One region of the Spirosoma foliorum genome, then DNA from elsewhere that is predicted to be linked to it. Evidence: riboswitches for the same ligand, from Rfam matches in the RefSeq annotation. Region 1 holds a riboswitch; the other holds the start of a gene.
What was found. Region 1 has a riboswitch for cobalamin ahead of metE (5-methyltetrahydropteroyltriglutamate--homocysteine S-methyltransferase). Riboswitches for the same ligand answer to the same signal wherever they lie in the genome.

Region 1 (3,420 bases):
ACTGCGTGGCTAATCGTCGGGAGTCATTCGCTTCGGTATAGCCCGTCGACGTTTCGCTCCGAATCGTTGGAATATAGCCTCCTGTTCGGTGTTCATTGACCCAGATCACCCCTGCCGAAACCGTGGTCGTTGGGTTAGGGTACCAGAAAAATTTTGGCTGAATGGTTGTGCGGGCCGTTTGTGGCAGATCTGAAAATTGGTCGTTGTTGGCGTCGTACGCTCGTTGCAGATTGCGAGTGGCGTAGAACGTCATCCCGACTTTTTCATTGCGTTGGGCATAATACGCATTAAGATCAAGCCCGAGCGCCGACGTACCGTTAAGCAGAAAGGATAATTCTCGTTCACGCGTTGGCTCTTTCGTTACTAGATTGACGAGTCCGGCAATGGCTCCACTTCCGTACAAGGTTGATTGACAGCCTTTCACAACTTCCACCTGTTTCAAATTCAGCGGAGGAACCTGCATCAGACTCAATCCGCTCGAAAAGCCACTATACAGCGGAAGCCCATCCTGCAACAACTGAGTATAACGCCCATCAAGCCCCTGAATTCGGAACGTCGCATTGGCCGACATGACCGACGTTTGCTGCACCTGAATCCCTGGACTTTCGCGCAGAATAACCGCGATATTGGCTGGTTGCATGTTCGCTTTTTCGTCGAGTTCTTCGGCGTCAATGACTTCAACCCGTGTTGGTTCATCGGCAACACTACGGCCACTTCGGGTAGAGGAAACGGTGATTTCGTCCAGTGATTCCTCCGACGGTTTGAGTGAAATTTGCAGTGTATCGCTACTCGGTGCGATAAGCGTGTGCAGAACGGATTCGAAACCTACAGCCGAAATGCGTAGCCGGTAAGGGCCAGTTGGCGGCAGGATCATTCGCGTAAAACCGGCAGTATCAGTCGCAGCACCAGTTGTGGTACCCACTACTAGAATCGTTGCACCGGGAATTGATTGCTTGGTGAGTGCATGCCGAACAGAAACGCGCAGGGTATCCTGAAGAAGAGGTTTATTAGAAGAGACCGAACTCGGGAATACTGTATTGCCCCAAACGGTCTGGGAAAAAAGTAGAAATAAAATAAGGTTTTTCATCCTGTATGGAGATACAATGGAACATAGCGACTGATTGATGACCAGTCGGAAGAAAATCCATGAAAAACACTTATAATTTTGGCGGTTGCCAGATGGCGAGCGCTACGTCTGACTGATTGGGAGATTGGTAAGCAAAGACCTGATTCGTAGAGATCAGTACACTTTGTAGTTCAGAGATTGTATAGCCAAGCGGCCGGGGAATTGAAAAGCCAAGGCAGGTTGTGCAGTGGCAAAACGGGCTGCAGGGTGCCTTGTGCCCGTGGTCGGGATCATCAGTTGAATGCGATGCCGATGAAGTATTGGTCAGTCTATCTTCTTGCGCATGACAGTCTGCATCGGGGCAAGGGAGGCCCGTCAACAGCAGAATCCACAACGAAAAAAGACACATGACCGCTTTCATGCCCGCAAAGGTAGTGGGCTAAGTAATGCAACAGGTAGTCAAAAAGGGGTGGACTCTTGCTTTTGCCGGCGCAATACGGTTAGTTTGTGTTAACGTTCTTTGTTTTCCGTCAAATTAGCTAATGGTTTTCCTGAGAGGTTCAGGAAATGAAAAAGGAATCGTGTGAAATTCACGAGCAGACGTTGCTACTGTCAGTGACCATTTAGAAAAGGGTTTGCCCTCGATGTCCATTGTCTTACCCCATCGGTTCGCCGAAACGGGCGGGATGAGAAGGACGGCAGATACCGTCACAAGCCAGGAGACTTGCCTTAGCTTTGCTGATTACGCCTACACGCGATTGGGCTTCATCAAACTTGACCATCCTATCTTTTTCCTGCTTCGTTTTGGGGCTTGGTTAGGTGTGTCGTGTTGATAAAGTGTTGATAACGTGTAGCCGTATGGAGTTCGGCATCGAACGCGATCAACCATTTTATCATTTAACAACATGATCGCACACAATCTCGGCTATCCACGAATCGGTAGCCACCGCGAACTCAAACGGGCCTCTGAGCAATTCTGGGCCAACAAAATCACCCGTCAGCAGCTTCAGGACGCCGGTCGAACTATCCGACAAGGCAACTGGCTGACCCAACAGCAGGCTGGCATTACGCTGGTTCCCTGCAACGACTTTTCGTTCTACGATCAGGTGCTCGACATGTCCCTGACCGTAGGCGCGATACCGAAGCGGTTTCGCCCGCTGCTCGACCAGCCTGACGCGGCCCATCAAAACGCTGACCAGCTAACGCTCTATTTCGCTATGGCGCGGGGCTATCAGCAGGATAGCCTGGATCTGAAAGCGATGGAAATGACCAAGTGGTTCGATACCAACTACCACTACATCGTGCCGGAGTTTACTGCCGATCAGACGTTTACGCTTCTCTCGGAGAAAGTTTTTGACGAGTTCGAAGAGGCCAGACAAACGCTGGGAACTACACCCAAACCTGTATTACTCGGGCCAGTTTCGTATTTGTTACTCGGCAAAGAGAAAGAAGCTGGATTTGATCGATTGGATTTGCTGGATCGCCTATTGCCCGTTTATGAAGCGATTCTGACGCGTCTGCAAGCGCAGGGAGCCGACTGGATTCAACTCGACGAGCCGACGCTCTCACTGGATTTGACGAATGGCCAACAAGCCGCTTTTGCGAAAACCTACAATCGGCTGCGCGTACAATTTCCAAAACTTAATTTACTGCTTGCGTCGTATTTCGAGTGCTACGGGTCTAACCTAAATCTGGCCATTCAATTGCCGGTTGATGCCCTGCATCTGGATATGGTTCGGTGCCCAAGTCAGTTAGACGATATTTTGCAAACCGATTTCGTGCACAAATCAACGAAGTTGTCGTTGGGTGTGGTTGACGGCCGAAACATCTGGATCAATGATCTGGAAAAATCGCAGGCAACCATTCAGCGGGCCGTTGAGAAACTTGGCCAGCACCGAATTCTGGTTGCACCGTCGTGTTCGTTAGTACACGTCCCTGTCGATCTGAACTCGGAAACCAACGAACAGGGATTAACCCCCGAAATTAAGCAATGGCTGGCCTTTGCCCGGCAAAAACTGGACGAAGTCGTCACGCTCATAACGTTATTCCGGCAACCCGAGAACGCCCAGGCAACGGCAACATTAGCCGCCAATCAGGCTTCGTTAGTGGCCCGTCGGGAATCGACATTGATTAATCGCTCTGCTGTTCAGGCACGCCTGAATCAGTTGACAGAGAAAGATGACCAACGTCAGAGCGAGTTTGCTGTGCGCCAACCGCTACAACAGGCGCGTCTGCAATTGCCTTTATTTCCAACAACCACGATTGGCTCGTTCCCGCAAACAGAAACCGTGCGCGCCAATCGAGCGAAGTTTAAAAAAGGCGAAATCACCCTCGACCAGTACGAAGATTTTATT
Region 2 (3,420 bases), 880 kb from region 1:
CGCAGACGTTTAAGGTACCGCCTTATCAGAAATTCAAGCTCAAAAATGGCCTGACGGTTTATTTGATGGAGCAGCATGAAGTGCCGCTTATCAATGTCTCGGCCGTTTTCGATGCTGGTGCCGTGCAGGACGGAAGCCGCTATGGATTGTCGAATATGACGGCAGAAGCTATTCTGTTCGGCAGTTCAAAATACACGAAGTCGCAGCTCGAAGAGAAAATCGAGTACGTTGGCGCTAGTGTGGATACCTATGCCGGTAAAGAAGTGGCTAAACTGACCTCGTCATTTGCCGTTAAGGATCAGGATCTGTTGTTCGATATTATTCAGGATGTGATCACAAAACCAACTTTCGATCAGGCAGAATTCGATAAGTACAAACAGCGGCAACTACTTCAGTTAACCCAACAGAAAGAAAGTCCGCGCGGAGTGGTCAATTCCTATTTCAACCGGTTTGTGTACGAAGGCCATCCTTATGCGAACCCGCTGACCGGTACTCCCAGTTCTGTTTCAGCCGTTTCGGCAAGCGATGCCCGGCAGTTTTATCAGAAATACTACACGGCAGATCGGGCCGCTATTGCTATTGTAGGCGACTTCAATACGGCAGAGATGAAAAAACGGGTAACCGAGTTGTTCGGAAGCTGGAAAACGGCCCCGGCAACTGCCCCAGCACTCACAGAACCTGCTTTCTCGTTCGATAAAAACCGAGTTTTACTAGTCAATAAGGACGATGCCCGCGAAACAACGTTTCTGATTGGTGGAAAAGGCATTACGCAAAATAACCCTGATTTTATACCGGTCACGGTTGTCAATACGATTCTAGGCGGCCGGTTCACGTCCTGGCTAAATGATGCGTTGCGGGTAAATTCAGGGTTGACTTACGGAGCCGGAAGTCGTTTCGGGACTTATCGTAAAAGTGGCACATTCGCCATTTCAACATTTACCAAGGTTAGTACGACCACGCAGGCCATCGACATGGCGTTGCAGGTACTCGATAGTTTGCATCGGACGGGTATTGATGAGAAAACCTTAACATCGGCTAAAAACTACGTGAAAGCTGACTTCCCTCCGAAGTACGAATCGGCCAGCGAATTAGCGAACCTGTTGACAGATATGTTCAGTATGGGTTTTGATGAATCGTTCATCAACAATTTCCAGAAGAACGTCGATGGACTGACGGTGGCTAAAACCCGCCAGATTATTGATCAGTATTTTCCAAAGAATACCCTCCAGTTTGTCCTGATTGGTAAAGCCGAAGCCATTCGTGATAAGGTGAAGAAATACGGCACCGTTACGGAGAAAGAAATCAAAGCCGACGGTTTTTAAAAAGTAACGCGGACATCCTGTCCGCATAGTCACTGACTTACAATTTATCATGTGGCTATGCGGACAGGATGTCCACGTTACATCTATTCCATAAATTTCCCCTACCTTTGTCCTGAGTTTTAGGTGCCTGACGTCATTTCGTGGTGACTTTCAAGGCTTAATAGGGAAGTTGGTGCAAGACCAGCGCTGTCCCCGCAACTGTAAGTCTTACTAAAATGCATAATTTATAATGTAGAATGCATAATGGGGTTACAGCCATTTTACATTGATCATTATTCATTATCCATTAAAATCGGTTCATTCTTCGTAGCCACTGTGTTTGTTCTCAACACGGGAAGGCTTGAACCGACAAGACGAGCCAGGAGACCTGCCCAAAACCATCCGTTGTTCTGGTGTTCGGAGGAAACACCCCAACCGCGTGCTAACGGTCAGACTTTGGCCCGATGCATCGAGATGTACACATTGTTCAGAAGTTATAGTGGTAAAGCAAGCCCGTCATGGTTGGGTATTGATGCTGGCTATTGCCCTGTTTATAGGGCATAGCAGTTTCGCACAAACCGATTCGTTGGCGATTCCGTCGAGTCGTTTAGGAACGACCGTATCTTTATCGGCGGTAACGGTGCGCGCTATTGCGCCTGAGCGATTCCTGGCGGGCCAGAAACTCCAGCGAATCGATTCGACGACATTGCTTCAATTTCGATTTGGGTCGTTAACCGATCTTTTGACGCTTAACACGCCCTTGGCTTTCAAAAACTATGGCCCTGGTCAGTTGGCAACGGTTTCGTTTCGGGGCACATCGGCCAATCATACCGCTGTTCTCTGGAATGGTATCAATATCAATCAACCGAATCTCGGTCAGACGGATTTTTCTACACTACCCGTTGCCGGGTTCGATAAACTAGCCGTGCAATATGGTTCTTCGGCGAGTGCAGTAGGTTCCGATGCAGTAGGAGGGAGTATTCTCCTGGGTAGTACGCCAGGCTGGCAATCGGGTATACGGGCGACGCTTGGGTTACAATTAGCCAGCTTTCAGAATAACCAGACGCAGCTGGGGTTACGTTATGGCGCGACTTTGGGAGACAGCTGGAAACTTTCGGGTAAGACATTTGCTTACCGAAATCAGTTCAATAACGCTTATCCGTACACCGAACGTCAGCATTATTTTCTGGAGCCATCGACAACGGCCCAGCGTGGATTTATCCAGGATCTCTATTTTCTGCATAAAAGCGGCCGACAGCTTTCCATCAATACCTGGGTAACTGACAATGATTTAATTATTACGCCCCAGGATACTATTGCCCGCGAACGCACGAGAACACAGTCGGCACGGTTGCTGGCTACCTATGAGGCCAATCGGATGACGTTTCGGGTGGGCTGGATTCGCGATGTGCTCGACTATGCCAAAGGAAATTTCAATACGCCAAGTCATACCGAAACCGAGCGGCTAATTAGTCGGGCAGAGCGCGAGTTTCAGCTTTTGTCTGGTACAAATCGGCAATTGAACCTGCGCGTGGGCGGTGAATGGTCGCATTACCGGACTCGAACAGATGGTTACGGAGGGCAGTTGATTCAGGAAGATCGAGGTGATTTGTATGCACTCTTACGTTACCAAACGACGCGCTGGCTCGTATCAGCCAATATTCGACAGGCGTTTGTAACGCGATTCAATCCACCCATTACGCCCTCAGTTGGTGCCGAATATCAGCTTGTGCAGCGTGACCGATTTAAGTTGACGGCCAAAGGCTCGGTAAGCCGAAATTACCGCGTTCCAACCTTGAACGAACGCTACTGGATTGATTTAGGTAACCCAAATCTTTTACCTGAAAGTGGATTGAATTTCGAGGGCGGTTTAGCGGCTAATACACCCTTATCTGATCGAATTAACCTGACGACTGAGTTGACGGGCTATCACAACCGCGTTGACAATTGGACCTATTGGAATCCGACCAATAATTACCACGTCGAAAACCTACAATTGGTAGTTGCTCGGGGCATTGAGTTTACGACTAATCTGACCTATGTCCAGAATAACTGGCGCGCAGGCCTGCGCCTTGGGTATGCGCTGACCCGTTCATCGCAGGAGCGGGCCTATGATGCC

Region 2: it holds a riboswitch for cobalamin, as region 1 does, so the genes downstream of both, H3H32_RS32690 (TonB-dependent receptor plug domain-containing protein) here and metE (5-methyltetrahydropteroyltriglutamate--homocysteine S-methyltransferase) in region 1, are expected to answer to the same signal.

What each region holds. Positions count from the first base shown of each region.
Region 1 is NZ_CP059732.1:8,627,001-8,630,420, forward strand. Features, by position in the region: gene H3H32_RS36155 (TonB-dependent receptor) at 1-1,087, opposite strand, end outside; gene H3H32_RS36160 (DUF6660 family protein) at 1,158-1,487, opposite strand; cobalamin riboswitch at 1,593-1,812, shown strand; gene metE (5-methyltetrahydropteroyltriglutamate--homocysteine S-methyltransferase) at 1,972-3,420, shown strand, end outside.
Region 2 is NZ_CP059732.1:7,750,732-7,754,151, forward strand. Features, by position in the region: gene H3H32_RS32685 (M16 family metallopeptidase) at 1-1,322, shown strand, start outside; cobalamin riboswitch at 1,427-1,711, shown strand; gene H3H32_RS32690 (TonB-dependent receptor plug domain-containing protein) at 1,801-3,420, shown strand, end outside.